DNA from 3 places in the Nocardioides sp. S5 genome. Region 2 is predicted to be linked to each of the others. Evidence: predicted binding sites of a transcription regulator. Region 2 holds the regulator's gene; each other region holds the start of a gene.
The links. The regulator LexA, encoded in region 2, represses DNA repair genes until DNA is damaged. The targets are predictions, from matches to a motif close to TCGAACANNTGTTCGA.
Positions count from the first base shown of each region.

Region 1: CFI00_RS16270 (HNH endonuclease signature motif containing protein) is a predicted target of LexA. The motif match lies at 6,693-6,708, and genes of this name have one in related genera.
Region 3: CFI00_RS14720 (DUF6504 family protein) is a predicted target of LexA. The motif match lies at 2,431-2,446, and genes of this name have one in related genera.

Region 1 covers NZ_CP022296.1:3,281,181-3,291,353, forward strand. The annotation lists gene mnmA (tRNA 2-thiouridine(34) synthase MnmA) at 1-476, opposite strand, end outside; gene CFI00_RS16240 (cysteine desulfurase family protein) at 487-1,668, opposite strand; gene CFI00_RS16245 (hypothetical protein) at 1,742-2,989, shown strand; gene CFI00_RS16250 (hypothetical protein) at 2,996-3,655, opposite strand; gene CFI00_RS16255 (HIT family protein) at 3,696-4,172, shown strand; gene CFI00_RS16260 (MazG nucleotide pyrophosphohydrolase domain-containing protein) at 4,288-4,509, shown strand; gene CFI00_RS16265 (hypothetical protein) at 4,560-5,171, opposite strand; gene CFI00_RS16270 (HNH endonuclease signature motif containing protein) at 5,247-6,509, opposite strand; gene proB (glutamate 5-kinase) at 6,900-8,024, opposite strand; gene obgE (GTPase ObgE) at 8,014-9,579, opposite strand; gene rpmA (50S ribosomal protein L27) at 9,667-9,921, opposite strand; gene rplU (50S ribosomal protein L21) at 9,978-10,173, opposite strand, start outside.
Region 2 covers NZ_CP022296.1:4,024,050-4,034,222, reverse strand. The annotation lists gene CFI00_RS19945 (FAD-dependent oxidoreductase) at 1-1,104, opposite strand, end outside; gene tnpB (IS607 family element RNA-guided endonuclease TnpB) at 1,319-2,686, opposite strand; gene CFI00_RS19935 (hypothetical protein) at 2,767-3,387, opposite strand; gene lexA (transcriptional repressor LexA) at 3,589-4,311, opposite strand; gene CFI00_RS19925 (SDR family oxidoreductase) at 4,439-5,221, shown strand; gene CFI00_RS19920 (LysM peptidoglycan-binding domain-containing protein) at 5,425-5,775, shown strand; gene CFI00_RS19915 (hypothetical protein) at 6,082-6,600, shown strand; gene CFI00_RS19910 (hypothetical protein) at 6,597-7,400, shown strand; gene CFI00_RS19905 (hypothetical protein) at 7,447-7,782, opposite strand; gene nrdR (transcriptional regulator NrdR) at 8,118-8,594, shown strand; gene CFI00_RS19895 (vitamin B12-dependent ribonucleotide reductase) at 8,704-10,173, shown strand, end outside.
Region 3 covers NZ_CP022296.1:2,971,682-2,981,854, reverse strand. The annotation lists gene CFI00_RS14740 (FAD-dependent oxidoreductase) at 1-716, opposite strand, end outside; gene CFI00_RS14735 (DUF4126 domain-containing protein) at 726-1,328, opposite strand; gene CFI00_RS14730 (YbaK/EbsC family protein) at 1,332-1,844, opposite strand; gene CFI00_RS14725 (hypothetical protein) at 1,890-2,357, shown strand; gene CFI00_RS14720 (DUF6504 family protein) at 2,526-2,852, shown strand; gene CFI00_RS14715 (SAV_6107 family HEPN domain-containing protein) at 2,862-3,275, shown strand; gene CFI00_RS14710 (methyltransferase domain-containing protein) at 3,392-4,144, shown strand; gene dinB (DNA polymerase IV) at 4,169-5,347, shown strand; gene CFI00_RS14700 (DUF3040 domain-containing protein) at 5,475-5,921, shown strand; gene CFI00_RS14695 (DUF3488 and transglutaminase-like domain-containing protein) at 6,115-8,484, opposite strand; gene CFI00_RS14690 (DUF58 domain-containing protein) at 8,481-9,749, opposite strand; gene CFI00_RS14685 (MoxR family ATPase) at 9,742-10,173, opposite strand, start outside.

The DNA of each region.
Region 1 (10,173 bases), 740 kb from region 2:
TGGTCGAGCACGCCGAGGACGTAGGACTGGTCCTTGCCGTGGTCGGTGGCCCGGTGCATCTCGACCAGGCCGTCGGCGCCGGTGCGCAGCTGGGCGTAGTGGCCGGTCGCCACCGCGTCGAAGCCCAGCGCCAGGGCCCGGTCCAGCACCGCGGCGAACTTGATCTTCTCGTTGCACCGCAGGCAGGGGTTGGGCGTGCGGCCGGCGGCGTACTCGTCCATGAAGTCCTCCACGACGTCCTCGTGGAACCGCTCGGACAGGTCCCAGACGTAGAACGGGATGCCGATGACGTCGGCCGCGCGGCGCGCGTCGTTGCTGTCCTCGATGGTGCAGCAGCCACGGGCGCCGGAGCGGTACGACGCGGGGTTGCGGCTCAGCGCCAGGTGCACGCCGGTGACGTCGTGACCGGCCTCGACGGCGCGCGCTGCGGCGACGGCGGAGTCCACCCCGCCGGACATGGCGGCGACGACCCTCATCGGTTCCCCTTCATCGGGCCCGGGCGGCCCGCGCGCGCTCCACCACGGGGCCGATCGCCTCCACGAGGCGGTCGATGTCGGCGGGGGTGGTGCTGTGGCCGAGGGAGAAGCGCAGCGAGTGGCGCGCCTGGTCGTCGTCGCAGCCCATCGCGAGCAGCACGTGGGACGGCTGCGGGACGCCGGCGGAACAGGCCGACCCCGTGGAGCACTCGATGCCGCGCGCGTCGAGGAGCATCAGCAGCGAGTCGCCCTCGCAGCCCGGGAAGCCGATGTGGGCGTTGCCGGGCAGCCGGAGCGGGCCGGGCGGGGCGCCGTGGAGGTGGGCGTCGGGGACGACCTCCACCACCCGGCGCAGCAGGTCGTCACGCAGCGCGGAGACGCGGGCGGCGTGGTCGTGCTGGTGCTTCACCGACTCCTCCACCGCGGCGGCGAGCCCCGCGATCGCGGGGACGTCGAGCGTGCCGCTGCGGATGTCGCGCTCCTGCCCGCCTCCGTGCACGAGCGCACTGACGGCCAGGTCGCGGCGTACGACGAGGGCGCCCACGCCGTAGGGACCGCCCACCTTGTGGCCGGTGAAGGTCAGCGCGTCGACGCCCGAGGCGGCGAAGTCGACCGGCACCTGCCCGAGCGCCTGCACGGCGTCGGTGTGCACGGGGACCTGGTGCTCGGCGGCGATCGCGACCACCTCGTCGATCGGCTGGAGCGAGCCGACCTCGTTGTTGGCCCACATCACCGACACGAGTGCCACGGACGCCGGGTCGCGCGCGATGGAGGCCCGGAGCGCCTCGACGTCGAGGATCCCCTGGGACGAGACGGGCAGGAGCTCGACGTCGGCACCGTCGTAGGTCGCCAACCAGTCCAGCGGGTCGAGCACGGCGTGGTGCTCGATCGCCGTGGACAGGATGCGGGTGCGGCGCGGGTCCTGCTCGCGGCGCGCCCAGAAGATGCCCTTCAACGCGAGGTTGTCCGACTCCGTGCCGCCGGAGGTGAAGACGACGTCGCCGGGCCGGGCGCCGATGACGCCCGCGATCGTCTCGCGCGACTCCTCCACGATGCGTCGCGCCCCGCGCCCCGAGGCGTGCAGCGAGCTCGCGTTGCCCACGCCGGTCAGGTGCCGGGTCATGGCCTCGATCGCGGCCGGCAGCATGGGCGTGGTCGCGGCGTGGTCGAGGTAGACGAGCGGCTGGGTCATGACCTGCCAAGCGTACGGGGCCTCCGTGCGCGAACCGGCCCCGCATGTCCCCGCCTGCGCCTAGGCTCGCGAGGTGCGCATGTCCCGGGCCTGGCTGACCAGCCTCCTGCTGGTGCCGCTGCTGGCCTGCCAGGCGCAGCCACCCGCCGACGACGGCCCCTCGCCGCGCGACCTGCCGGACAGCAGCGGGACACCGGCGGGGATGGACCAGTCCCTGCGCGACGCCGCGCTCGAGGTGGTCGAGGCCCGCGAGCGCGCGCTCGTCGACGGTGACCGGGAGGCGTTCCTGGCGACCGTCGACCCCGACGAGCTCGGCTTCTCCGCGACGCAGGCGCGCTGGTTCGACAACCTGGCTCAGCTCCCGGTGACCGACGTGTCCTACGAGCTCGGCGACGAGGACGTGATGACGCGGGTCGCCGGCGAGGGCGACCTCCAGCTCCCGGTCGACTTCACGATGCGGCTGCGCGGCTTCGACCGCCGGCCGGTGACCCAGCGGATGGTGTGGACCTTCGTGCGCAGCGGCGACGACGCGCTGCTGGTCGAGGACCGCAACACCCAGATCGACGCCCAGACCGGTTGGACGCCGGCCCCGTGGGACCTCGCCCACATCGACGTACGCCGCTCCGACGGGATCCTCGCGGTCTTCGACGAGGACACCGCCGAGCACGGCTCCTACGTCATGAGCGACCTCGCCGAGGCGACCGCCGTCGTGCGTAGCCACCTGCCCGGATGGTCCGGGAAGTTCGTGGCCTACGGCATCTCCGACGTCACCGCGCTCGACCGGATGAGCGCGATGACGGTGGCCGACACCGCTGCCGTCGCCTTCCCTGTCATGTCCCGCCCGGGCGGTCCGGCAGCGGCCTACCGCTTCGCGGTGAACCCCACCGTGGTCGGCGACGTGCTCGCGCGCGGACGGGTCTTCCGCCACGAGCTGGTCCACGTCGCCCTCGGCACCACCGACGACCGCTCGCCCCTGTGGCTCGTGGAGGGCACGGCCGAGTACGTCGCGCGTTCGGTCCTCCCCGTCGACGACCGTCGGCGCATCGCGGCGCAGGAGCTGTTCGGCGTCGCCGGCCGGGCGCTCGAGCCCAGCCGCCGCTTCTACACCCGCGACGCCGGCGTGAACTACGCCCTGTCGTCCCTCGTGTGCGACTTCCTCGCCAGCACCCGCGGCGAGGACGTGCTCTGGGACCTCGTGCGCACCTTCCGGACGGCGCGGTTCTCGACGTGGGCGGAGTCGGAGGACGTCGTACGCCGTGAGCTCGGCCTCTCGACCGACGAGCTCAGTGCACAGGCACTGGCCTGGGCCCGCTCGGCCTGAACCGACTCAGGCCATCCGCTCCAGCCACGGGTGCTCCGGGTACAGCCGGGTGGCGGCGTCGCGGAGCCACTCCCGCTCGGCCTCCTCGAGCAGCGGCCACGCCACCGTCAGGTCCCGGTCGTCCTTGGGCCGGTGCAGCGCAGCCTTGTAGAGCAGCGCGACCTCCGGCCTCAGCCAGCGCACCCCCCCGTCGTCGACCCAGGTCACGTCGTCGAGGGGCGCGACATGGTCGGGGTCCCGCTTGCTGGTCCACAGCCCGTCCCGGTCAGGGGTGATGACCAGGTCGATGACCCAAGGGTCCAGCGCACTGCGCCGGACCCACACCTGGCTGCGGACGTCCAGCACCTCGGGGTGACGGTCGTTGAAGGGCCGCAGCGTGCCGCCGTGGATGCTCCAGAGGTGCCACCGGTCTCCGACGTGCTCGCGGAACGCTCCCAGGTCGCAGGCCAGCAGGGACAGGTCGACGTCCTCGTGCTCGCGCCGGACGCCGGTGAACGCCTCGATCGCCCATCCGCCGACGATCCACCACAGACGGTCGAAGCCGGCCATGAAGTCCACCAGCCCGTCGGGGTCGAGCGGCGCCCACGGCCCGTACCAACCGAAGAACTCCTCGTCCTCCGCGACCTCCTCCGCCGTCCGGTGCAGCGGCTCGCGCGCGTCGTCCATGCTCCGACGCTAGCGTCCGGCGCGGTGGCAGGGTTGCCGCGTGCGCACCCACGAGCCCGACGGATACGACTGCCCCTTCTGCCGGATCCAGCGGGGCGGCCACGACGAGCACAACCAGCCCGAGGACGTCGTCGCCGTCACCGACCTCGCCTATGCGCGCATCTCGCCCAAGTGGTGGCCGGGCAACCCCGGCGCCGCGCTGGTCATCCCCCGCGGTCACCACGAGAACCTCTACTCCATCCCCACCGAGGTCGGCCACGCCGTCTGGGACCTGACCCAGCGGGTCGCGGTCGCGATGCGGACGGCGTACGACTGCGAGGGCACCTCGACGCGCCAGCACAACGAGCCCGCCGGCAACCAGGACGTGTGGCACCTGCACGTCCACGTCTTCCCGCGCCACGGCGACGACCACCTCTACGAGCAGCACCGCTCGACGCGGTGGGTGACACCGCAGGAGCGGGAGCCGTACGCCGACCGGCTCGCCGGTGCGCTCGGCCTGCCCCGCACCTTCGGCTGAGGCAGGATCACCCCATGGACTTCCACCAGATGCAGGACCGCGCCCGTGCCGTCCGCGCCCGCTAGCAGACGTCGAGGCCGCCACCTACGGCCGCTCGTGGACCACCGAGGAGATCATGCTCGGCTTCCTCGGCGACGTCGGCGACCTCGCCAAGCTCGTGCAGGGCAAGGCCGGCGTGCGCCCGCGCGACGACCTCGACGAGGCGCTCGCCCACGAGCTCGCAGACTGCCTGTGGAGCGTGCTCACGCTCGCCGACGCGTACGACGTCGACCTGGCCGGCGCCTTCGCCAGCACCATGGACGAGCTCGAGGAGTCGTTGTCGTCACCGGAGGCCTGAGGGTGACGGGTGCCTCTCCCGACGACCCACACTCAGGCGCACCGACGAGGTCAGAGTGGAACAGCGTGCGTACGGGCCGCGCGACGCCTTCGCTGGAACCAGACACCGAGGAGTCCGCCAACCCCGGCGACGCCGCCGCCGATCACCCAGGCGGAGGTCCCTGCCACCGGGGACTCACCGTCAGCTGGAGCCGCCCCAGTCGCCGCCGCCTGCGTGGGGTGCGCCGGGGCCCCGGTCAGCCGCGCCACGGCCTTGATCCGCTTGGGAGTGGCCAGTGCTGTGCCGTCGCACAGGCTTGCCGTACGGCGTGCCCCGTCGCTGCTGAGGAAGACGAGGTAGCGGCGGTCGACGATCATGCCCTCCAAGCCGCACGACGCACCGGACATCGGCGACTCGAAGGTGGTCGACGTTCCGATGTCGCCTCGATAGACGGCATCCACGGCCACGGTGTAGGTGATCGGGTCGGCGCTGCTCATCACGGCCTGCTGGGGCGGGTCCTCCATGCCGACCAACGTCCCGGCGAAGATCTCGTCCGCACCGGCAACGGCGTCTGGAACCCCTCGATAGGCACAGGAACATGCGACGGCTGGTCCTGATCCCCACGTCACGACCAGACCCGGTACGACGAACACCGTCAGCACCAGGGCACGGAGGAATGGCATGGCCTTCTGACGGCAGCTCCGAGGTAGGGGTTCCGTCCGCGTCGCTGCAGGTCCGCACGCCCACCGCGCCGGCTCCTACGTCCGCCGGTGGAACCTGAGGTCGCCGTTGGGGAGGCGGTCGGTGCGGTAGCCGGTGTCGTGGGCGCGGTGGTGGTGGTGCGGGCAGAGCAGGATCGCGTTGTCGAGGTCGGTGGGTCCGCCGGTGTGCCAGGGGTCGAGGTGGTGGGCGTCGCACCAGGTGCCGGGGGTGTCGCATCCTTCGGCGCGACAGGTGCGGTCGCGGATCAGCAGCGCCTTGCGTTGAGCGGGTGTGAAGAGTCGTTTCGCGCGGCCGAGGTCGACCGGGAGGCTGGTGCCGTCGAGGACGGTGGGGAGGATCTTCGCGGTGCACGCGAGCCGGCGTGCCTGGCTGGCGGTGATGCGGTCGCCGGTGAGGTCATCGCCCGGGACGAGGCCGGCGCCGATGAGGTCGGCGGTGGCGAGCTCGGCCCGCAGCGACGCCAAGGGGATGGTCACGACGACCGTGGTCGCGTCGCCGCCGTGGACGGGCAGCCGGGTCGGGTCGGCTGCTTCGAGGAACCGGGCGAACGCCTCACCCATGCGGCGGGGGTAGGGCAGCCGGGTGAACGGATCGCCGTCCCCGCCCGTCTTTTCGTGGGGTGCGCGGGGGTTGGCGAACGCTTCGAGGTAGGTCGCGAGCCGGGTCGCGACCGCGTCCGGCACCAGCGCGCTGATGCGGGTGGTGCCGTCGCCCTGGCGGCGCATCGTCATCCGCGTCTTGTCCGCGGCGCGGGCTTCGAGATCGGCCAGCCGGGCGGCTTCCGCAGCCTCGGCGATCTCGGGGGCGACCACGTCGAGGACCCGCCGCCCGATCCGCCCCAGCTCCTTCGGCCCGAACTCCGCCGCGCACGCGACCAGGTGGGCTTCAGCGCGGTCAACGGTGTCGGCGTCCACCGCAACGGGAAGGGCGTCGAGGGCTCGGCGGATCACGTGCGCCTGGGCCAGGGTCACGGCGCCCTCGCGCATCCCCACCGCCAGCACCGGCCGCTCCCGGTCCAACGCCCCAGCGAGGGCGAGATCGGCCCGTGCGTCGGCGTACCGGGCACGAGTCTGGTGCGCCAGCCACCCCGCGGCGTCCTTCGCACCCGTCGCGTCGGCGAGGTCGCCCGCGTCGGCCAGGACCCTCAGCCGGAGCTCGACCAGCTGCGCCTCGGCCGCGACGAGCTCACGGAGAGCGGCCGCCTTCTCGGAGGTGGACATGAACGTCGGGTTCGTCCCTGCGACGCCCTTCAGCAGGCTCCGGATGTCGGAGGCAGCAACAAGGATCGGGTGGTTCACGGCTGGCCTCCTTCCGACGACGGCGTACCCCACGCACGTGCGTGTGGCTCTACGGTCGTCGCTCCTGGAGGCCCGGATCACCGGACTATTACTCACCCTCGCAACTCGCCCCACCAGCTCGGCATCACGACTACCCGGTGACTGTGGAACGTGAACCCGACTCTACCCCGGCTCGACCATATTTAGAACACACGTTCGATCAAGAACGCATCAGGATCCGCCCGTTGTGCGGAGACGACTCGTCCGGGACTCGACGGGCGGTCCTCCGCGTCCGACGCGGCCATCAAGGGTCGAGCAGACGCTGCTCGCGCTCCGGCCGCACGAGGGCTTCACCGTCCACTCGGACCACTGCCTCGACACGTCCCCCACGGGACAGCCAGGCGAAGCCGTCTAGCCCAGCAGCACCAGGTCGTCGCGGTGCACGACCTCGCGCTCGTACGCCGCTCCCAGCGACTCCTTCAGGTCACCGGTGGAGCGGCCGAGGAGCGCGGGCAGCTCCTCGGAGTCGAAGTTCACCAGCCCCCGGGCCACCACTCCCCCGTCGGGATCGAGCAGGTCGACGGGGTCACCGGCCACGAAGCTGCCGGCCACCGAGGTGATGCCGGCGGGCAGCAACGAGGCCCCGCGGGACACCACGGCGCGTACGGCTCCGGCGTCGAGGGTCAGCGAGCCGAGGCCCGTGGTGGCGTGCGCCAGCCAGAGCTGACGTGCCGGGCGACGCTTGCCGGTGGCCTCGAAGAGGGTGCCGACCTCGGCACCCGCGAGCGCCGCAGCACCCTGCTCGGCAGAAGTGAGCACGACCGGGATGCCGGCGCCGGTCGCGATGCGGGCGGCCTCCACCTTGGTCGTCATGCCCCCGGTGCCGACGCCGGACGAGCCAGCCGCACCGATGGTGACCGCCGCGAGGTCGTCCTCGGAGCGCACCACGGGCAGCAGCTGCGCACCGGACCGGCTCGGCGGGCCGTCGTAGAGACCGTCGACGTCGGAGAGCAGCACGAGCAGGTCGGCGTGCACCAGGTGCGCCACCAGCGCCGCGAGCCGGTCGTTGTCGCCGAAGCGGATCTCGGAGGTGGCGACGGTGTCGTTCTCGTTGACGATCGGCACCACCCCGAGCTCGAGCAGCTTGGCGAGGGTCTGGTGCGCGTTGCGGTAGTGGGCGCGGCGCACCACGTCGTCAACGGTGAGCAGGACCTGGCCGGTCACGATGCCGTGCCTGGCGAACTCCTCCTGGTAGCGGTGGGCCAGCAGCCCCTGCCCCACGGACGCCGCCGCCTGCTGGGCCGCCAGGGCGCGCGGGCGGGTGCTGAAGCCGAGCGGCGCCAGGCCGGCTGCAATGGCGCCCGACGACACCAGGACCACCTCGGCGCCGCTGCCTCGCGCCGTCGCGAGGACCTCGACGAGACGGCGTACGCGATCGGGGTCGATCCCACCCGCGGCCGTGGTCAGCGACGACGACCCGACCTTGACCACGATGCGCCGGGCGGCGCGGACCAGGGTCGAGCGGTCAGTCGTCACTGCCGTCCCAGTCGGGGTCGTCCTTGCTGCCGATCTCGTAGGACATCGGACCGACTCCCGAGCTGCCGCTGCTGCGGTTGGGGCCCTTCTTCTTGCGCTCCTCGTCGAGGCGGCGGGCGACGTCGGCGCGCGCCTCCTCCTCGCTCTTGGTCTCCATCGCCTCGGCGATGTCGCGACGGCGCTCGCGGGCCGGGCGGTTCTCACGGAGCCGCTCGTCCTCACCACGGCGACCGAGCATCTCGGCGCCCGCCTCGATGCTGGGCTTGAAGTCGAAGACCACGGAGTTGTTCTCGGGGCCGATGATGACGGCGTCGCCCTCCTCGGCGCCCATGCGCGCGAGCTTGATCTCCACGCCGAGCCGGTTGAGACGGTCGGCGAGGAAGCCCACCGCCTCCTCGTTGCTGAAGTCGGTCTGGCGCACCCAGCGCTCGGGCTTGGTGCCGCGCACGCGCCACCCGTCATCGGTCCGGACGACCTCGAAGTCGTCACTGGCGTCGACGGCCTTCGGCCGCAGCACGATCCGCTCGGGCGCGACGTCGGGGGCGACCTCGCGCGACGCGACGACGATCTCGGCCATCGCGAACGTCAGCTCGCGCAGACCGGCACCGGACGCAGCACTGACCTCGAAGACCCGCAGCCCACGACCGCGCAGCTCCTCGACCACCATGTCGGCGATGTCCTGGCCGTCCGGCACGTCGACCTTGTTGAGCGCGACCAGTCGCGGGCGGTCCTCGAGACCGCCGTAGCGGGCCAGCTCGCCCTCGATGACCTCCAGGTCGTCGAGCGGGTTGCGACCGGGCTCGATCGACGCCGTGTCGACGACGTGGACCAGCGCCGCGCAGCGCTCGATGTGGCGCAGGAAGTCGTGGCCCAGGCCGCGGCCCTCCGCGGCACCCTCGATCAGGCCGGGGACGTCGGCGACCACGAAGGTGGTCTCGCCCGCGGTGACCACGCCGAGGTTGGGGATCAGCGTGGTGAAGGGGTAGTCGGCGATCTTGGGCCGGGCCCGCGAGATCGCGGCGATGAGCGAGGACTTGCCGGCGCTCGGGAACCCGACGAGGCCGATGTCGGCGACGACCTTCAGCTCGAGGCGTACGACGAGCTCGTCCCCGGGCTCGCCCAGCAGCGCGAAGCCGGGGGCCTTGCGCTTGGAGGAGGCCAGCGCCGCGTTGCCGAGGCCGCCCCGACCGCCCTGGGCGACCACCATGGTCGTGCCGTGGCCGATCAGGTCGGCGAGCTCGTTGCCGTCGGCGTCCTTGACCAGGGTGCCGTCGGGGACGGTGAGGACGAGGTCCTTGCCGTTGCCGCCGTTCTTGTGGTCACCGGCGCCCTGTCCGCCGTTGTCGGCGCGGCGCTTGGGGCTGTGGTGGTAGTCGACGAGGGTGGTGACGCTGGTGTCCACCTGCAGGATGATCGATCCGCCCTGGCCGCCGTTGCCGCCGTCAGGACCACCGAGCGGCTTGAACTTCTCGCGCTTGACGGAGGCCACGCCGTTGCCACCTCGTCCGGCCGCGAGGTGCAGCGTCACCTGGTCGACGAACGTGGGGATGGCCATCAGATTCCTTGCATCGGTGGGTGAAAGCACGAAGGGCGCCCCGGAATCGGGACGCCCTTCGCAGAAGTGCTCAGTGTCGCGGGGAGGTCACTCGCCGGGGACGATGTTGACGACCTTGCGACCGCGGCGGGTGCCGAACTCGACGGCGCCGGCCTGCAGGGCGAACAGGGTGTCGTCGCCGCCACGGCCCACGCCGGTGCCCGGGTGGAAGTGCGTGCCGCGCTGGCGGACGATGATCTCGCCGGCGCCGACGACCTGGCCGCCGAAACGCTTCACGCCGAGGCGCTGCGAGTTCGAGTCACGACCGTTCTTGGTGCTCGCGGCACCCTTCTTGTGAGCCATTGTTCAGTCCTTTGACGATTGAGCTGGAGAGAGACGTGTCGACCTCGAGCGAACGCTCAGAGGGAGATGTCGGTGACCTTGACCTGGGTGTACTTCTGGCGGTGACCCTGGCGCTTCTTGTAGCCGGTCTTGTTCTTGTACTTCTGGATGATGATCTTGGGGCCCTTGGTCCGGCCGGTGACCTCGACGGTCACGCTCGCCTTGTCCAGGCCGGTCGCGGTGACCTTCTCGCCATCGACGACCATCACCACC
Region 2 (10,173 bases):
CACGCCACGGACCTGGCCCGAGCCGACGTAGTAGACGACGCCGGTGCCGATCTCGCCGTGCTTCCAGTCCTCGACCATGTCGAGCTCGCTCGACGTCTCGCCGACCGCCTCGTAGCCCGCGTCGAGGATGTCGGACCAGAAGAAGGGGGTGTAGTCGTAGGCCGCGTCGGCGCCGGCCATCACCTTGCCGGCGTGCGCGCCGGACTTCTCCGCGTGGTCGACGTGCTCGACGCGACGGCGCCCGAGCAGCGCGTCGGGGTAGGACGCGACGTCGCCCGCGGCGTACACGTCAGCGGCGCTGGTGCGCAGGCGGTCGTCGACGACGATGCCGTCGTCGACCTCGAGGCCGGCGGCCTCCGCCAGGGACGTGCGCGGGAGCACGCCGACGCCGATGACCGCTGCGTCGGCCGCGATGTCGGTGCCGTCGTCGAGCCGGATCCGTACGCCGTCGCCGGTGTCCTCGCCGCGCTCGACCGAGCCGTGCACGATCGTCACGCCGCGGTCGTCGAAGGCCTTGGTCAGGCTGGCGGCGAGCGCGCGCGGGAACATCTGCTCCTGCACGTCCTCCCGGTTGAGCACGAGCGTGACGGCGACGTCGTTCTGCACGAGCGCGGAGGCGATCTCCGAGCCGATGTAGCCACCGCCGACGACGGCGACGTGGCTGCCCTTCCCGGCGATCGCGCGCAGGCGCTCGTAGTCGGCGGCGGTGCGGTAGTAGACGACCCGCGGTCCGGGGTCGAGGGCGAGCACGCGCGGCTCGGCACCGGTGGCCAGCAGGAGCTTGCCGTAGCCGACGCTGCTGCCGTCGGCGAGGCGTACGGCGTGGGCGTCGGGGTCGATCGCCGTCACGGTCGTGTCGGTGACGAGGTCGACGTGGTCGTCGTCCTCCAGGTCACCGGCGAGCGAGTTGCCCTCGAGCGTGGCGCCGTCCTTGAGCCACAGGTCCTTCGACAGGGCGGGGCGGTAGACGGGCTTGGCGGGCTCGGAGCCGATGACGGCGATGCTGCCGCCCTCGTCCTCCGACCGGATGCCGGAGACCGCACTGGCGGCCGCGACACCCCCACCGACGATGACGTAGTCGTAGGAATCCTGGAGTTGGCTCATGCAGCCATCGTGCACCCGCGCTGGTTGTCACTGGGTGTGTCCCTATTCGGGACGACACCGGCTCCCCTTCACCCCTACCTGACGGACGTGTGGTTTGGTCGCCGTCCGAGCGCCACGGGGGTGGTCTTACCTCGGTTCCGACCCAGTGCCCCAGTGCTGCAGGGTGGCGGTCGGCTCTTCCCCGGCCCATCCGGGTGCAGACGCGGTGCGGGCGTCAGGCGGCCACATGTTGTGGCGGTGAGCTGCTCGGTGGTGGTTCGGTGTAGCGGGCGAGGTTGATCGCGGCGTTGACGTCGCGGTCGATGGCCAGACCGCAGGAGTCGCATCGGTAGGTGCGGTCGGTCAAGGTCAGGTCGGCCTTGATGCTCCCGCAGCCGGAGCAGGTCTTGGACGACGGGAACCAGCGGTCAGCGATGATGAGCTCGGTGCCGTACCAACTGCTCTTGTACTCGAGTTGCCGGCGCAGCTCTGCGAACGCAGCGTCGGAGACCACCCGTGCCAGCCGCCGGTTGGCGAGCATGCCGGCGGTGTTCAGGTCCTCGACCACGAGGCAGGCGTAGCCCTTGGCGAGGTCGGCGGTGATCTGGTGCAACAGCGCCTTCCGTACCGCAGCGACGCGGGCGTGGAGCTTGCCGAGGCGTCGTGCTGCCTTCTTGCGGCCGTTGGAGTCCCTCTTGGTTCTCGAGTACCTCTGGTTGGCCAGCTTCAGGCGTGCCTGGGCTGTGTGGAGTGCTTTCACCCCCTCCCAGATTTCTCGGAGGTTGCCGTGTTCGTCGGCGGCGACCGCGAGGGTCTTCACGCCGAGGTCGACCCCGACCCGGGCCCGGTGGCGGCCGGTGGTGGTGCGGCGAGCCGGGTGGAACGGTGCGGCGACGCCGGTGATCGAGACGACCCAGCGGCCGCGCTCGTACCGGAACGCGGCAGCGTAGGCGTGGAAGCGGCCCTGCTGAAGCAGCCGCCGTAGCCGGCGGGTGGACTCGCGGACCCGGAGCCCACCGAGCTTGGGGAACCGCATCGCCTTCGGTCCGGTCGGACGGACCGGCGGCGCGGCACCCTCGGGGTACTTGGCGCGGAGCCGGAAAGCCGGCGTCGTCTTGTGCCGGGACTTGAACCGCGGGAACCCGACCGACCTGCCGGCCCGTGCGCCGTTTCGGGAGGCCGCCCAGTTCGCCAGCGCCTGGGCGGCGTGCACGGACGCGGTCTCGAACACATCGGTCGACACCTCGCCTCGCCACGGCAGACCCCGGCTGCCGTCGTGGTTGACCGGCGCGTCGACCGCGCGGCCGTCCTTCCAGGCGTTCATGTGGTTGATGAAGGAGACCTTGCTCCACGACAACGACGGCGTCAGGTCCGCCTCCGGCACACCGTAGGTGCGTTCGGCGGCACGCTGGTCGAGGTTCACCTTCACCCGGGCCAGGTGATGGTTGAACGCCAGCCGGGACGCCCCGGCGTGCGCCAACAGCCGTTGGTGCTGCTCGCTGGTGACGTCGAGGGTGAACCGGAACGTAGTGGCCCGGGTCAACGCCACACCGGTATGCGAGACCAGCACGGCATCGGCGGTCTTTCCAGCGGCTACGGGCATGCCCCTGATGGTGCCGGTCGGCACCGACAGAAATCGCGAACCCGCGGTGCCGCTGACCGGCAGGTGTGGAGGGCTCTGCTTCAGACGGCTCGGGAGAGTGCGTTCACGAGCTCGTCGTGCAGATCGGCGGCCTGGCGAAAAGCGTCCGCCAGCTGCGTGCCGTCTTCGCGGACCGCCGCGTACTGAGCCCGCCCGAGTGCACGGGCTTGGGCGTCCAGGACGTCGGCGACCTCCGGCCACGCCGCGAGCTCCGTGGCGGCGTCGGCGCGTCGGCGTGCCCCCAGACGGAGGGAGAAGTCCTGCAACACGGGCACCGCCGGGTTGCCGAGTCCGGCTTCGGCCCGCTCCGCGAGGTCGCGCAACGCCATCCCGGTTCCGCCTGACGAACCGTGGTCGCCGCGAGCCCACCGGTAGGCCAGCGGCAGCAGGTCGCGCACCGCGTCGTGCTCGGTGCGGTCCGCCACCCGCCGAAGGTTGGTCCGCAGGGGGAACCGGCCGGTGCCGTACCCGATCGTGTCGCTGCCCCAGGCGGCCAGGAACGCAGCGCGCGGCAACCAGGCGTAGGGATGTCCCTGGGGGTCGTGCATGGTGACTCCGTCCGGGCCGGCGTCGAGGACCGCGACGAAGTGGTCGGCGCCGATCGGCCGATCCGAACCGGGCTGGTGAAGCAGCAGCCCCATCTCCAGCGGCCCGACGAACACCGGCCCGCTCTTGCACAGGGCGGCGAGCCGTGTGGGGGTCTACCACGGTGCGGAGGTCATCACCATGCCTGCGGCCGCGCTTGCCCGGCGCGTTGAACACCGGATCCAGCAACGCCCACTGCTCATCGGTCAGATCACTTGGGTACGACATGCCCCGCACGGTGACCGTGCTCGTCGTCAGTGCAATAGGGACACACCCAGTCAGAGGCTGCGCAGCACTGCCGTCACGACGCCGAGGATGGTGGCGTTGTCGCCCGGGATCGGGTCGTAGGCGGCGTTGTGCGGCAGCAGCCAGACGTGGCCGTCCTTGCGCTGGAAGGTCTTCACGGTCGCCTCGCCGTCGATCAGCGCCGCGACGATCTGGCCGTTGGTCGCGGTCTGCTCCTGGCGGATCACGACGTAGTCGCCGTTGCAGATGGCGGCCTCGACCATCGAGTCGCCGGAGACCTCGAGGAGGAAGAGGGTGCCGTCGCCGACGAGCTGCTTGGGCAGCGGGAAGACGTCGGTGACCTGCTCCTCGGCGAGGATCGGCCCGCCGGCCGCGATGCGGCCCACGACGGGGATGTTGACCGCGGTCGGGACGACGTCGCCGATGCCGGTCTCGTCGACGCTCGACTCCTCGCCGCTGGACATCGAGCGGCGCGCGGCCATCACCTCGGGCAGGAACACCTCGAGGGCGCGCGGGCGGTTGGGGTCGCGCTTGAGGAAGCCCTTGCCCTCGAGCACGCGCAGCTGGTGCGCGACGCTCGAGGAGGACGTGAGGCCGACGGCCTGGCCGATCTCGCGCATGCTGGGCGGGTAGCCCTTGGTCTCGATCGAGTCCTTGATGGTGGCCAGCACGCGCTGCTGGCGCGGGGTCAGGCCGGTGGCGTCCGGGGGACCGTCGGGCATCTCGATGACGTTCTTGTCCTCTGACTTGGCCATCTCGTGGAACCTCTCGACGCGGGTGGCCACCTCGTGGGCGATGGGGTGGCTGGTGCGATCACCGTAGTCCTCCCGGGGCCCGAGGATCAAACACCTGTTCGAAGCCGCGTGTCGCTAGCCTGCGGACATGACGACGTCGTGCGTGGTGACGGGCGGGGCCCGCGGGATCGGCCGCGGGATCGCGGAGCTGATGGTGGCCCGTGGGCACCGGGTCGTGGTCGGTGACCTCAACGCCGTGGCGGCCGCTGCGACGGCCGCGGAGATCGGTGCCGCCGCGGGCGTCGCGATGGACGTACGCGACCCGGACGCGCACCGCGCCGTCGCCGCCGAGGCGTCTGCGCACGGGCCGCTCGTGGCGTGGTTCAACAACGCCGGCGTCGGTGACGACGGCACGCTCGCCTCGCTCTCAGACGACAAGGTCCGCCGGCTCGTCGAGGTCAACCTCCTCGGCGCGATGTGGGGCTGCCGCGCCGCGCTCGCTGCCTTCGGCCCGGGTGGTGGCGACGTCGTCAACGTCGCCTCGCTCGCCGGGCTCGGCCCGGTGCCCGGCTACAGCGCGTACGCCGCCACGAAGGCCGCGGTCGTCTCGCTGTCGGCGTCGGTCAACGCGGAGTCGCCGCGCGGGGTGCGGGTGCACGCGCTGTGCCCCGACGGCGTCGACACCGCGATGCTGGCCGGCCAGGACCCCGACGGCATGGGCTCGCAGCTGACGTACTCGGGAGGGCGGATCCTCGGCGTGGCCGAGGTGGCCGAGGCCGCTGTCGCCCTCGTGGGCTCGCGACGGGTGGTCCGGACGATGCCCGGTTGGCGCGCGGGCGTGATGCGCGGCGCCATGCTCACCCCGGGCACCGCGCAGCACGCCGCGGTGCTGTTCGCCGCGCAGGGCCGGCGCGCGATGAGGAAGCGCTGACCGCCGTCTCGTCGCGCTGTCCGTCGCATCGAACAATTGTTCGTGCGGGTGCTTGACCTGTTCGAACAGGTGCTCTACCGTCGTACACATGTTCGATCGAACGTCTGATCGACGTCGAGGCGGCTGCGAAGCCGTTGTCGGTGGGTCCCACTAGACATTCGCTCGACAACGTACCCGGCTGATCTTCCCCAGGAGGCCACACCATGAGCACCCTCAGCCTTGCCCCCAGCTTCACCACTCCCGCCCCCGTCCGTTCGACGGTGCGCCTGACCCGTCGCGGTCGCCTCGTGGTCTTCGTGACCGCGCTGTTCCTCGTCCTGGCCGTCGCGTTCATGCTGGCGGGCGGTGCCGTCGGCACCGGCTCGGCCGGTGAGCGCGCGCCCACCGAGATCGTCCAGGTCGCCCCCGGCGACACCCTGTGGGGGATCGCCAGCGAGGTCGCCACCGACGGCGACGTCCGGTCGATGATGACCGAGATCGAGCGCCTCAACGCGCTCGAGTCCGCCAGCCTCGCGGCTGGCCAGAAGCTCCGCGTCCCGGTCGTCTCCGACTGACGCGTGAGGCCTCCATCAGCCGCTTCGACCCCGGCTGGTGGAACAAGGGGAAGACCGAGGGGCGGGCCTGGTGGCCCGCCCCTCGGCGTCATTTCGTGGTCTTCCTTGGTGTCTGTGTTGTCGGGATCCCCGGTCAACCGGTGACTCCGACCGTTGTGCGGTAGCTGTGATGCGGGATCCGCACCACGGTGACCGCACAAGCCGGGCCGGGCGGGTTGTCCACAGATCTGCGGCCGGGGGTGGTTCGAGGAGAGCTGAACTGGGTAGTTTCCCGAGTGCTGACGTAGTTCTCGGGAAGGCTCCTTCATGCACGTACGCCGCGCTCTCGCGCTCACCGCCGTCGTACCCCTCCTCCTGGCGGGCTGCTCGGACGACCCCGAGCCCCGGCCCAAGATGCCGGACCCGCCGCCGTCGTCGTCCCCGTTGCCCACTGCGTCGGAGACGGTTGAGGCGGAGAGTGCTGAGGAGTTCATCCGGCGGTGGGCAGCCGCCGAGGCTGAGATGGAAAACACCGGGAAGACGGACGTCTATCGGGAACTCTCTGTTGGCTGCAAGGCATGCACGGATCTCGCCGATCTTGTCGAGGAGTGGTACTCGGCTGGAGGGTTCATCGAGTGGGGCGGCTGGAAGATCCAAAGCGTCAGATCGAGAGGTGAGAGCGGCAGCGAATATGTCGTACGGGTCAACTCGAGCCCTACGAGGTACAAGGAGTCTGCTCGCGGGCCGGTCCAGACTTTCGATGGTGGTCCGGGGGCGCATCTCCTCGTCCTGAAGCCGAACGGAGAGTCGTGGGTCGTCACCCGAAAGGCGGAGGTTCCACGGTGACAGTCGCGGCGCGAGGTGCCGTGCTGGCCCTGCTAGGCGGCTTCGTAGTTCTTCTCCCTACGCCCGCCTCAGCTCAATGCGGGGTGCAGAGCGAGGTGGGAGAGGTCGTCGAAACCTGTGACTACTCCTCGGGCGGAATTGAGGAGGAGAAGATCAAGTACCCGACCTCGAAGTGGTCGGTCCGTCAGATCTGCAAGGACGGCAAACGAAACCCGGAGGGTATCTGCTTCAACCCAGAAGACTGCACGACAGACGCCGGCAATCCCGGCACCCGGTACACCCTCTTCCGCGACGGCGAGAACGTCGGCACTGCGTGCCTGAGCGCGGGCGAAGAGGACCTCGTCGACGACCCGCCGCCGATACGGGCGCTCGTGATCGAGGCGTTCGAACGTCTCAGCTGGCCGGCCTCGAAGCTCGAGGTGCAGCCCCCCGGCGGCAAGACGCTTGTCAACCTGGAGTCGAACTTTTACACAACCAACTCCGCTGCCACCTCCATCTCTGTGAACCTCGTCGAGTCGAACGTCGTGGTCAGCGCCCGGCCCATCGCCTACCGCTGGAACTTCGGCGACGGCACGTCCGAGGTCACCGAGACTCCCGGCGCGCCGTACCCGTCCCTCGACGTCTCGCATGTCTACGACCAGACCGCCAAGGTCGCGGTCAGTGTGGACACTCAGTACGGCGATGCGAGCTTCACGGTCAACGGCGGTCCGCCCGAGGCCATCCCGTCGACCATCTGGGTCACCGGCGCCGCTCAGGACCTCGAGGTCGTCGAGGCCGTCCCCCAGCTCGTCCTCCGATAGTGCGGTCCCTGTGGTGCGGATTCCGCACCACAGTCACCGCACAAGCTCAGCGCGCCGCGCGCTTCCCGCCGACCGGCCGGGGAGGCGCGTCGTCGGTCGGGGGAGGGTCGGTGATCCCGAGTGCCCGCATCAACCGCGCGACCAAGAGCAGGCCGGCGAACAGGCAGGCCATCGCGCCGAGGCAGGCCAGGCCCATGAAGGCCCAGGCTGACGAGCCGGAGCCCCCGCGCGCCGCCGTACCGAAGTCGATGGCGGCGTAGACGAGGTATCCCCAGGCCACGACGCAGAGGGTGATCGCGGCTCCGATGAGGAGCGCCGGCTTGTTCAGGGTGCGGGGTTGGGGAGCCCCCTTGCGCGACCCGACCCGCTTCCCCGTAGACACGAGGGCCATTGTGTCCGATGCGGCCTCACGATGTGACCGGAACACCCTGCAGACGCGCCGGTCCGGAGAGCCGAAGGCACCCAAAACCGCAGGTCAGGGCGGTGCGCAGAAATTGATCCGCGGACTTCACGAGTTCACTTGCCAGCGTGGTGGGCGGGGCGTACGGTTACCACTACATCTAGTAGTTACACCGCTGTAGTTATCCACATCTGGTGCACAGGCCAGGGGGAGATCCTCACAGCCTCAGGCTAGTTGTCCACAGGAACATCCCCAGGCGACACCCTGTTATGAGGGTGTACGAGCCGCGCGCTGACGTACCCGAGAGGAGGGCCGCCATGCACTGTCCCTACTGCAAGAACGAGGACACCAAGGTCCTCGACTCCCGGGTCGCCGACGACGGCGGTTCCATCCGTCGGCGCCGCAGCTGCGCCGCGTGCGACCGCCGCTTCACGACGGTCGAGAAGATGCAGCTCACGGTGCTCAAGCGCTCCGGCGCGACCGAGCCGTTCAACCGCGACAAGGCCATCGCCGGCGTCCGCAAGGCCTGCAAGGGCCGTCCGGTCACCGACGCCCAGCTCGCCTGCCTCGGCCAGGAGGTCGAGGACGCACTGCGCCTGAGCGGGCAGGCCGAGTTCGACGCCAACGACGTCGGCCTCGCGATCCTCAGCCCGCTGCGGGCGCTCGACGAGGTGGCCTACCTCCGGTTCGCCTCCGTCTATCGCGCGTTCGAGTCCGCCGAGGACTTCGACGCCGAGATCAAGATGCTCCGGCTCGAACGAGCCGCAGCCGATCAGCCCGCCACGACGGGTTGACCACATTCGGCCCGGCAGGTCGTGGGGAAGCGGCCTGCCGGGCTTACCAAGCAACCGCGACACATCCATCGCGAGCACCACAACCACCACCAGGGATAGAGGAAGTCGTATGACCGAGACGGTGAGCACCCGCGCCAAGGGAGCCAAGGGCAAGGGCCTGACCATGGAGCGCGTCTTCAGCACCGAGGGCACGCACCCCTACGACGCGATCACCTGGGAGCGCCGCGACGTCGTCCAGCAGAACTGGAAGACCGGCGAGACCGTCTTCGAGCAGCGCGGTGTCGAGTACCCCGACTTCTGGTCGGTCAACGCCTCCACCATCGTCACGACGAAGTACTTCCGCGGCGCGGTCGGCACGGACGCCCGCGAGTGGAGCCTCAAGCAGCTCATCGACCGGATCGTGAAGACGTACACGAAGGCCGGCATCGACCACGGCTACTTCGCCACCGAGGCCGACGCCGAGATCTTCGAGCACGAGCTCACCTGGCTGCTGGTCAACCAGTACTTCTCCTTCAACTCGCCCGTCTGGTTCAACGTCGGCACCGCGTCCCCGCAGCAGGTCAGCGCCTGCTTCATCCTCTCGGTCGACGACTCGATGGACTCGATCCTGAACTGGTACAAGGAGGAGGGCTTCATCTTCAAGGGCGGCTCCGGCGCCGGCCTCAACCTGTCCCGCATCCGCTCCTCCAAGGAGCTCCTCTCCTCCGGTGGCACGGCGAGCGGCCCGGTCTCCTTCATGCGCGGTGCGGACGCCTCCGCGGGCACCATCAAGTCGGGCGGCGCGACGCGTCGTGCGGCCAAGATGGTCGTCCTCGACGTCGACCACCCGGACATCGAGGAGTTCGTGATGACGAAGGCGAAGGAGGAGGACAAGATCCGCGCCCTCCGCGACGCCGGGTTCGACATGGACCTCGGTGGCGCCGACATCACCTCCGTCCAGTACCAGAACGCCAACAACTCGGTCCGCGTCAACGACGAGTTCATGCGCGCCGTCGAGGACGGCGCCGGGTTCGGCCTGCGCGCCCGCGGCACCGGCGAGGTCATCGAGACCGTCGACGCCCGCGAGCTGTTCCGCAAGATCAGCGAGGCCGCCTGGGCCTGCGCCGACCCGGGTCTGCAGTACGACGACACGATCAACGACTGGCACACCAACCCGGAGACCGGCCGCATCACCGCGTCCAACCCGTGCTCCGAATACATGTCGCTCGACAACTCCTCGTGCAACCTGGCGTCGCTCAACCTGCTGAAGTTCCTCAAGGACGACGACACCTTCGACGCCGCGCTCTTCGCCAAGGCCGTCGAGTTCATCATCACCGCGATGGACATCTCGATCTGCTTCGCCGACTTCCCGACCGAGCCGATCGGCGACACCACCCGCGACTACCGCCAGCTCGGCATCGGCTACGCCAACCTCGGCGCGCTGCTGATGGCGATGGGCCTGGGCTACGACTCCGAGGGTGGCCGCTCGATGGCTGCTGCGATCACCTCGCTCATGACCGGTACGTCGTACAAGCGCAGCGCCGAGCTCGCCGGCATCGTCGGCCCGTACGCCGGCTACGCCCGCAACGCCGACGCCCAC
Region 3 (10,173 bases), 1.1 Mb from region 2:
CCGGTCAGGACCGTGACGCCGCGCAGCTCGAGCCGTGCGGCCATCGCGGTGCCGAGGGCGGCGAGGCCACCGGGGACGGTCCAGGCGCCGAAGCGCTGCTCGAGGTAGACGTCGACGCCGGCGTGCACCGGGGCGTTGCGCGGGTCGTGGCCGGCCATGACCAGCCGGTGCCCGGCGACCAGCCGCAGCCGCTCGTCGCGGAACGTCCGACGCAGCCTCTTGTCCAGCGACTCGCGTCGCCCGAGGAGGTCGATCAGCTCGCGCGGCGCGACGTCGGCGTCGAAGGCTCGCTCGAACCACTCCTTGCGCAGCAGCTCCCACGCCTCGCCGTACGACGCCACGTGGTCGACCCACTGCTGCCCCAGGCCCGGACCCAGGCCCTCGAAGGCCGCGAGCTGGGCGGCGCGGGAACCGCCGGGGACCCGGACCGACGACCCGTCGCCGAAGCGGTGCTCGCGGACCGGGTCGAGCGGCTGCAGGTCGAGCTCGCGCTCCAGCGGACGGCCCGACTTGCGGAACAGGTCGCGGACCACGGCGGGGAGCAGGGTGCTCGCGGGACCGGCGTCCCACGCGAAGCCGTCGTGCTCGACCGGGGTCAGGGCGCCGCCCGGGCGGTCGGTGCGCTCCAGGAGGGTGACGTCGTGGCCCAGCTTGGCCAGCCGCGCTGCCGCTGCCATGCCGCCGAACCCGCCACCGACCACCACCACGCGCGCCACGGGTGAACCCTAGGCGACCGGACCTCCGACGCCCGCGCGTGTCGGACCAGCCTTCCACCGACGCCAGCCGCGGCGGATCAGGCGGGAGAGGAAGAACAGCATGACCAGCCCGAGCAGGAGCAGCACGCCGGCCACGGCTGCCGCGGCTCGCGGGTGCTCGAGCGAGAACCACACGACGGCCAGCACCGCGGCGTCCTCGGTGAGGCTGGCCAGGATGTTGGTCGCGGGCTCGGGGGAGGTGTTGATCGCCAGCCGCCCGCCGGCCTTGGCGAGGTGGCTGAGCAGCGCGGTGCCGCCACCGACGACGCCGAGGACCGCCTGGTCGAGCGACGAGGCCTCGCCGGCCAGCAGCACGCCGATCACGGCGCCGGCGGTGGGACGGATCGCGGTGGAGATCGCGTCCCAGGTGGAGTCGATGTAGGGGATCTTGTCGGCGATGAACTCCATCGCGTAGAGGAAGCCCGCAACCACCAGCACGTCCCACCGCCCCAGCGCGTCCGGGATCTCCGCGACCGTGCCCACCCGGTCGGCGGTGCCCAGCACGAGGACGACGAGGTAGGCGTTGATGCCGCTCGCCCACCCGCTGGAGAAGGTCAGGGACAGCGCGTCCACGGGTCAGGCACCGTCCTGCGGGCTCGCGTCCGGCTCGGGGTCGGGCTCCACGTCGACCTCGACCGCGCCTGTCATCGCCACGAGCTCGTCGTACGTCGTGGAGAAGACTGCAGCAGGGTGGCCCGCCGCGGCCCAGACGACGTCGTGGCGGCGCAGCCACGGGTCGATCCAGGTGCGGACCGGGTCCGGGTGGTCGATGGGGGAGACGCCGCCGATGACCTGCCCGGTGTGACGGCGCACGAACTCGGGGTCCGCGCGCCTCAACCGGCCGACACCGATCCGTTGCGCGACCGCTGCGGTGTCGACCCGGTGCGCCCCCGAGGTGAGGATCAGGACCGGCGCGCCCCCGGCGTCGAACAGCAGGCTGTTGGCGATGGCGCCCACCTCACACCCCAGTGCCGCCGCGGCAAGTGCCGCAGTGTGGGCGCTGTCGGGCAGGATGACCACGTCACCTGTCCCGCCGCGCCGGGTGAGCTCGCCTCGAAAAGAGGTGATCGATGTGTGCTCGGTCGACATGATGCGAGCCTAGCGACGACAACCGATGAGCTTCAGGAGTGATGGATGGCGCGCGACGTGCCCCGGTCCGTGACCAACAGCGTGCGAGTGCTGGGCCTGATCGTGGCCACCTCGGGCGTGATCACCCTGCTGACGTGGCTGATGCGCGACGAGGTGATCCTCGGCTGGGCCCAGGGCAACCCGACGGCGCAGGAGCTCCTGGCCCAGGGCGGGATCGAGCAGCTGCGCGACGACCCGATCGTGCCGGGCTTCGTGGCGCTGGCAGTGGTGGCGTTCGTGGGCTTCGCCCTGCTGGCGATGGTCCTCGCCTCGTTCTTCCTGGGCGGCCACGCGTGGACCCGTCCGGTGCTCACCGCGACCGCAGGTGTCGGTGTGCTGGTGGGGGCGGTCTGCCTCGACTCCCACCTCCCCACGATCTTCGTGGTGCTGTCGGCGCTGGTCATCCTCGAGGGCCTGGTGCTCTCGTTCTTCCTCTGGCAGCGCGAGACCACCGCCCACCTCCGCGACGTCTGAGCGCCTCCTGCCTCCCCGCCCGCCCGACTGCTCTTGACGCGTTGTCGGTGGGGAGGAGTAACGTTCGGGGTGTTCGAACAGATGTTCGATGCGACCCGGGCGGTGGTGACCTCGACCCCCATCTCCGCCCGGGTCGGCCCCGGGGTCGACGGAGCGTGAGGAGGCGTGATGAGGCAGTACGACGACCCCGTCGAGGTGCGACGTGGCGAGGAGCAGGACCCCGACCAGTTCCTGTGGCGCGGCCGGCTGTGGAAGGTGCGCGCAGTGGTCGCGCACTGGGTGGAGACCGGACCGTGGTGGCAGGGCGCCACCGACCGCGACGGCGCCGCGGGCGACCTGCTGGCCGAGCGGGAGCTGTGGCGGGTGGAGGCCGGGCGCGGTGCCCCGCCCGCCCGTCCTGTGCCCGACGAGGAGTCCTCGCCGTCCTACGGCGTGTTCGACCTCTCCTTCGACTGGACCGACGGGCGCTGGCAGCTCGTCGGCTGCCTGGACTGAGGTGCTGGCATGGACCACACCCTGAGCCCCCACCTCATCCCCGCGTCCGCCCACTCCTACCTCCAGCGCTCGGCCACCTCGCTCCACGACGCCATCACTGCGCGTGACGTGCCCACCCGCTATGCCTGCGCCCACGTCGCCGCGCTGTGCGCAGCAGCCGCCCTGCTCGCGGCGCGGGCCAAGCCGGCGCCACGGGGCCGACGGCAGAAGAACGCCTGGGTCCTGCTCGCCGAGGTCGCACCCGAGCTCACCGAGTGGGCGAGCTTCTTCGCCTCGGGTGCCGCCAAGCGCGCCGCCGCCGAGGCGGGCTCCACCCGCGCCGTCAGCGAGCGAGAGGCCGACGACCTGGTGCGCGACGCCGACCGGTTCCTGGCCGTCATCGAGCAGGCGCTCGGCCTGGTCCCGCACGCCAGCGTGGCGTGAGGTGGCGCCGGAGCCGGCAGGCGCGCGGACCGGCCTCTCGCGCAGCCTGTGGCACGGCAGCCCCGTGAGCCCGGGATGAGCCCTGCCGCACCACCGCTCCCACTAGGGTTGCTCCCATGCCGCAGCCCTCTGCCAGCTCCTCCGCCAGCGAGCGTCGCCAGTCCGTGCGGTCAGGCGTGGTCTGGGACGGCGTGCGCCGGGTGCTCGACGCGCCCGGTGCATTCCCCGAGCAGCAGGCGCGGATCGTGGACGTCGGCGGCGGCACCGGCGGCTTCGCCGTTCCCCTCGCCGAGCTCGGCCACACCGTGCAGGTCATCGATCCCAGTCCCGACGCGCTGGCATCGCTCGACCGTCGCGCGCGCGAGCGTGGCGTCGCCGACCGGGTCACCGGGCAGCAGGGCGACCTGTCCGACCTGCCCGGGCTCGTCGAGGACGCCGACCTGGTCCTGTGCCACGGCGTGCTGGAGATGGTCGACGACCCCGCGGCGTCCTTGTCCGCGATCGCCGGGGTGCTGCGTCCCGGCGGCCACCTCAGTCTCCTCGTCGCCCAGCGCCACGCCGCCGTCGTGGCCCGCGCGATGGCCGGCCACTTCCAGGCCGCGCGCGAGCTGCTCGACGGCGACCCCACCTCCGCCGCTCGCACCGGGCACCGCTTCACCCACGACGAGCTCGTGGACCTGCTCGTCGGGGCCGGCCTCCAGCCCGCCGCCGTCCAGGCCGTGCGGGTCTTCGCCGACCTCGTCCCCGGGAGCCTTCTCGACCTCGAGCCCGGCGCCACCGCGGCGCTGGTCGAGCTCGAGCGGGCCGTGGCCACCCGCCCGGAATACCTCCCTCTCGCCGCACAGCTGCACGTCATCTCCACCCGCTGAACGGCCGGTCACCGGGGGTGTCCGGTGACCGACACGCCGCTGCTGCACGTGGACATGGACGCGTTCTACGCCTCCGTCGCGCTGCGCGAGCGCCCCGACCTCGTGGACCAGCCAGTGGTCGTCGGCGGCAGCGGGCGCGGGGTGGTGCTCGCTGCCAACTACGTCGCCCGCCGCTACGGCGTCCGCTCGGCCCTGCCGATGACGCGCGTACGCCGCCTGTGCCCGCACGTCGTGGTGCTCGCGCCCGACTACGCCACCTTCGCGAGCGTCTCCGCCTCGGTCATGGAGACCTTCCGCGAGGTCACACCACTGGTGGAGGCGCTGTCCCTCGACGAGGCGTTCCTGGACGTGCGCGGGTCCGCGCGGCGCCTCGGCACGCCACGACAGATCGCCGAGCGGCTGCGCTCGGTGATCCACGACGAGCAGGGCATCACCTGCTCGGTCGGCGTGGCGGCGTCGGTGTCGGTGGCGAAGGTCGCCAGCCGGCGCGCGAAGCCCGACGGTGTCGTCGTGGTGCCACCCGCGGAGGTCACGTCCTTCCTCCATCCGCTCGACGTGGGCGAGCTCTACGGCGTGGGGGAGAAGACCCAGGCGCTGCTGCACCGTTGCGGCCTCCTCACCGTCGGCGACGTGGCCCACACGCCGCTGGCCACCCTCCAGCGCGCCGTGGGTGTCCACCTCGGCCGCCAGCTCCACCATCTCGCCTGGGGCACCGACCGCGGCGAGCTCACCGTCCGGTCCGAGCCCTACCAGCCGGAGCGCTCGATGGGCGCCGACGAGACCTTCGCCCGCGACACCGACGACCGCGACGTGGTCGTGCGCGAGCTCCTGCGGCTGTCGGCACGGGTGGCCGGACGCATGCGCTCGGCCCAGGTGGCCGGGCGCACGATCACCCTCAAGGTCCGCTTCTCCGACTTCACCACCCTCACCCGGTCACGCACGTTGGCCGAGGCCACCGACGTGACCGTCGAGATCCACCGTGCCGTGACCTGGCTCTACGACGCACTCGGCCTCCGGCGCGCGCGCCTCCGCCTGGTCGGCGTACGCGTGGAGGGACTCGTGCCGCGCGCGACGGTCCACCACCAGCTGGCGCTCGGGGAGCCCGAGCGGGGGTGGGCAGAGGCCGACCGCGCGGTTGACCGGGCGACGCGCAGGTTCGGCGCCGCCGCGGTGCGTCCGGCGAGCCTCGTCCGTCGGGACTGACCGCTCGCACGGTGCAGGAGGGACCCCTACGGGTGGTTCGCGTGCCCGGGTCGGGGGAATTTCACCATCACGCCTACCGTAGGTGCAGGACCGTGCCTAGACTTGAGGCACGAGGTGAGGAGGAACCGTGGAGCTCTCCGAGGAAGAACTGCGACTGCTCGAGCAGATGGAGCGCGCGCTCGTCGAAGAGGACCCCAAGTTCGCCTCGACCCTGCGCGGCACCTCGTTCCAGCGCGCCGCCCGTCGCCGCATGGTGCTCGGTGGCGGCATCCTCCTCGTGGGCGTCGGCGCGCTCATCGGGGCCGTGCTCCTGGGTGACAACCCGCTGGTCCGCACCGGCCTGGGTGTTCTCGGCTTCGTCGTGATGCTCGGCGGCGCGATCCTGGCGCTGACCTCGGCCCGCAACCCCGGTCACCCAGCGCCCAAGGTGCGCGCCTCCGGCAAGACCGGCCTCGGCGTCGTCGACGGCGGTCGTCAGCACCGCCCGGGGCGTCAGGGTCGCCAGCGCTCCAGTGCTCCCTTCATGCAGCGCATGGAGGAGCGGTGGCGCCGCCGCCGCGAACGCGGTTTCTGAGCACCCGGCCCTGACCGGGCACTTCCTCGCGCTGAGACTCGCCCACCGGGCAGTTCGTCGCGCTGAGCGCCGCTGACCGGTCAGCTGCTCGCGCTGAGAGTTGCTGACCGGGCGGTTCCGTGCGTCCGGAGTGCCGCCCTCGACGGCAAGGAAGGTGCCCGCTCGGCACGCGCCAGCGCGACGAAGTGCCCGCTCAGCCGACGAGCTCGTCGACCGTCCGGCTGGTCTCGTGGTCCGGGGTCTCAGTCTGGGCCGTGCCGGCGCGACTGCGCGGGCGCCAGGTCGTACGCCGTCCGACGACCGAGGCCGGCCACCAGGAGGCACGACGGACCTCGCGCGGCGTCACGCCGGCGACCAGCGCCTGCTCGACCAGGTCCGCGTCGTGGGCGTGCTGGGCGGCGGTGAAGGACTCCGGGTCGCGGGCGTAGCGGCTGCGCTCGAGCGCGACGACGAGCCGGTCGAGGGCGTACGCCGCCTCGGGCGCCTGGTCGCGCCCGCGGCGTGGACGGTCCGGGCGGGGCCCCTCCGTCGCGGGGGCGGCGAGCAGGCGACCCAGCCAGTCGCCGACGCGACGCGGTGAGCGGCCCACGGGCCAGGCATGGCCGAGGTCGCGGGCAACGTCGCGCAGCTCGACCCAGAGGTCCTCGATGTCGCCTGCGAACCGGTGGCGGCGGCGGGCGTCGCGCACGAGGCGCGGAGTCAGCAGCAGGAGCCCCAGCAGGGCGAGGCCCAGCGCGGACGCGATGATCGGCACCCACGGGATCGAGGTGGTGTCCGCGTCGGCCGCGCCCGTGTCGGCGCTGGGCTCGTCCCCGCGCTCGGGGAGGAGCTCGGTGGAGCGGCTCGCGCTGGGGCTGGGGCTCTCGGTGACGGCCTCGAACTCGGCTTCGGTGTAGGCGGGCGGCTCGGTGGCGCGCGCCTGCGGCGTGGGCTCGAAGCGCACCCAGCCCGACCCGGGGAAGTAGAGCTCGGGCCACGCGTGCAGGTCGTGGGAGGAGAACTCCCAGGCGCCGTTGGTCGACCTGTCCGGGGCGAGGAAGCCGACGGCCACCCGGCTCGGGATGCCGATGACGCGCGCCATGATGGCCATCGAGGCGGCGAACTGCTCGCAGTAGCCGACCCGGTCGTCGAGCAGGAACGCCCGCAGGTCGGCCCCGCCGCTGCCGGCGGACTCGGCCTGCGCGACGTCGTAGCGGAACCCGCCGTCGGTGCGGAACCACTGCTGCAGCAGCTGGGCCTTCTGGAAGCGGGTCTGGCCGTCCGCAGTCACGGTCGCGGCCAGGCGCTCGATCTCGTTGTTGAGCGACGACGGCACGTCGGTGAAGGTGCCGGCCACGCTGCCGGCTCCCGACACGGCGTCGTTCATCGCCTGGGCGTCGTAGTCGAGCTGGACGCCGGTGAAGTCGTAGGTTCGGTCGGCGGTCGTGACCTCGTCACGGGCACCGATGAAGTCGCGCGTGTTGACGTCGTAGCGCCAGTCGGTGCCGGCCGCGATGCGGCTCACCTGGGCGGTGGTGGGCAGCCAGGTGGACTCGAAGTCCGGCCCGATGCGTACGTCGTACTTGTGCTCCTTGCGCGCCACGGCCGTGCTCACCCCGTCCAGCGGCGGGAGGGCGCCGGTGGCGGTCTGGGTGTCGGGGATCTCGCGATCGCCGGGGGTCCACGACGACCCGTTGAAACGGGTCAGCACCGAGAGGCGGAGGTAGGTCGGACGCGGGCCGGCGGTGGTCACCCAGAGCAGCGGGATGTCCTGGCCGCGGCTCAGGTCGCGGCGCAGGTCCACCATCGGGTCCTGCACCTCGACCTCGCGGGTGCCGGGGCCGTTGCCGTCGAAGACGCTCATGCTCATCGTCGGCACGGCCGCCGGCACGACCACGGCCAGCGCGATCGCGGCGGCGCCCAGCGCGACGGCGGTGTTGCCGATCGCGCCGGTGCGCACGGAGAAGGACGACCTGTCCGCGTCGGGCGAGCGGCCCCAGCTGGTGACGTGGTCGCTGTGCTGGACGAAGACGAGGGTGAGGAAGAGGGCCGCGATCGCGGCGAAGAGCCACCACGAGACCGCCTCGCCGGTGACGGCCACCGGGAGGGTGTACGCCGCCAGCAGCACGAGACCGGCGACCGGGGCGCGGCGCAGGGTGCAGGCGATGACGTCGACCAGGAGCACGATGAGCGTGCCGCCGATGAGCAGCAGCGGGTGCACCGGCGGCACCCCGAGCTGCACGGGCGCGGCATAGCTGCGCGAGCTCTCCAGTGCGCCGTCGAGGGCGAGCAGGAAGGCGTCGACGTTGGCGGGCGTGGGCAGGGGGGAGCCCGTGGTGGTGCCGAGGACGAGCAGCGCGCCGAGCACGACCTGCGCAGCGACGATCGCCGCGGCGGGGAGTCGCGCCCAGCGGGCGAGGGCGCCGCCTGCGGAGAGGACGACGCCGATCATGAGCAGCGGGATGCCGACGCGGGCGAAGCCGGCGGTCAGCACGCTCCACGACAGCACCGTGACCCACGCGGCGAGGAGGGCGATCCCCCCGATCCGGAGCTGGTGCGGCAGCGTGCTCCACGACGACCTCATCGGGCGGCTCCTGTCGGTGCGACGGCACGGCTCTGCATCATCCCGAGCTCCTGCCACGAGGTGTCGAGGCGGTCGCGCGGGCCGAGGGTGACCGAGCGCCACCCGCTGGCGGTCAGGTGGGTGGTGGCGCCGACGCCGGGCTGCACAGGCAGGTGGGGCGCCCAGGCGTCGACGTCGAGGGCGATGGCCAGGCTCGACGACGCGTGGTGCTGGAGCCGGCGCAGGAAGGGCAGGTCGCGCTCGCCGAGCGCGCCGAAGACGCCGATCGTCAGGCCCCCGTGGCCGGGCTCGGCGAGCCACTGGGTGTCGGGGGCGGGGGAGTGGTCGAGCTGCACGACGGCCAGCGCCTCGAGCAACGGGATCGTGCTGGCCTCGGCGGTCTGGGAGTGCCACTGCGTCTCGCGGCTGTCGCCGGACGCGGTCACCAGCCGGACGGTGTAGCCGTGGTGGGCCAGGTGGACCGCGATCGAGGCGGCGGCGGACACGGCTCCCTCGAGCGAGCTCGCCGCGCCCTGTCCGCGGTGCGAGGTGCCGCGGTTGTCGAGGAAGACCGTCGCGCGCGACTGCCAGGGCTGCTCCTCGCGGCGCACCATCAGCTCGCCGGTGCGCGCCGAGCTGCGCCAGTGCACGCGTCGTAGGTCGTCGCCGCGGCGGTACTCGCGGACGGTGACGTCCTCGGCGCTTCCGGTGGCGAAGGCGCGCGGACGGTTGTCGCCCGAGCCCGTCCACGCGCCGCCCATCGGGATGCTGGGCAGCGGGATCGTGCGGGGGGTGACGGTCAGGCGGGTGGTGGCGTGGAACGTACGCCCGAGCTCGACGAGCCCGAACGGATCGGTCACCCGCACCGACATCGGGCCGATGTCGAACTGGCCGCGCAGCTCCGAGCGGACCTGGTAGGTCGCGTGGCGGCGCCACCCGTGGCCCAGGCCCTCGAGCACGAAGCGCGGTCGGGTGCCCAGGACGTAGGGGAGGCGCTCCTCCAGCAGGAGCACGCCGGTGGGGGTGCGCGACTCGTTGGCGACGGTGAGCTCGACGGTCGCGGGCTGGCCGGCGACGACGAGCTGGGGGGAGACCGTGCGGACCAGCGCCAGCCGGTAGCGCGAGCGCCCGACCCACCACGCGGTCAGCAGCGGAAGGACCGCGACCAGCACGCCGATGCGGACCACGGAGGAGTGGCCGACCACGATGGCCGCCACGATCGTGGCGGTGCCGGCGGCCAGGAACGCCCGTCCACGGACGGTCAGGGCAGCGAGTGCCTCACGCACGGCTGGTGGCGTCGGGGACGGGGACCGACTCGATGATCCCCGACAGGATCGCCGCAGTGGTGCGCCCGCTCATCGTCGCCTCGACGTTGGGCAGGAGGCGGTGCGCGAGCACCGGCGAGGTGATCCCGTGGATGTCGTCGGGCAGGACGTAGTCGCGACCCTGCGTCGCCGCGACGGCCTTGGCGGCGCGCACCAGGTGGAGCGTGGCGCGCGGTGAGGCACCGAGGTGGAGGTCGTTGCTCGTGCGGGTCGCGGTGGTCAGCGCGACGGCGTAGCGGTGGACGGCCGAGGAGACGTGGACCCGGCCGACGATCTCGATCACCTTGCGCAGCTCCCCGGCGTCGGTGACCGGCTCGAGGTCGTCGAGCGGGTTGTGCGCGGTGTGGCCCTCGAGCATGGCGATCTCGGCGGCCTCGACGGGGTA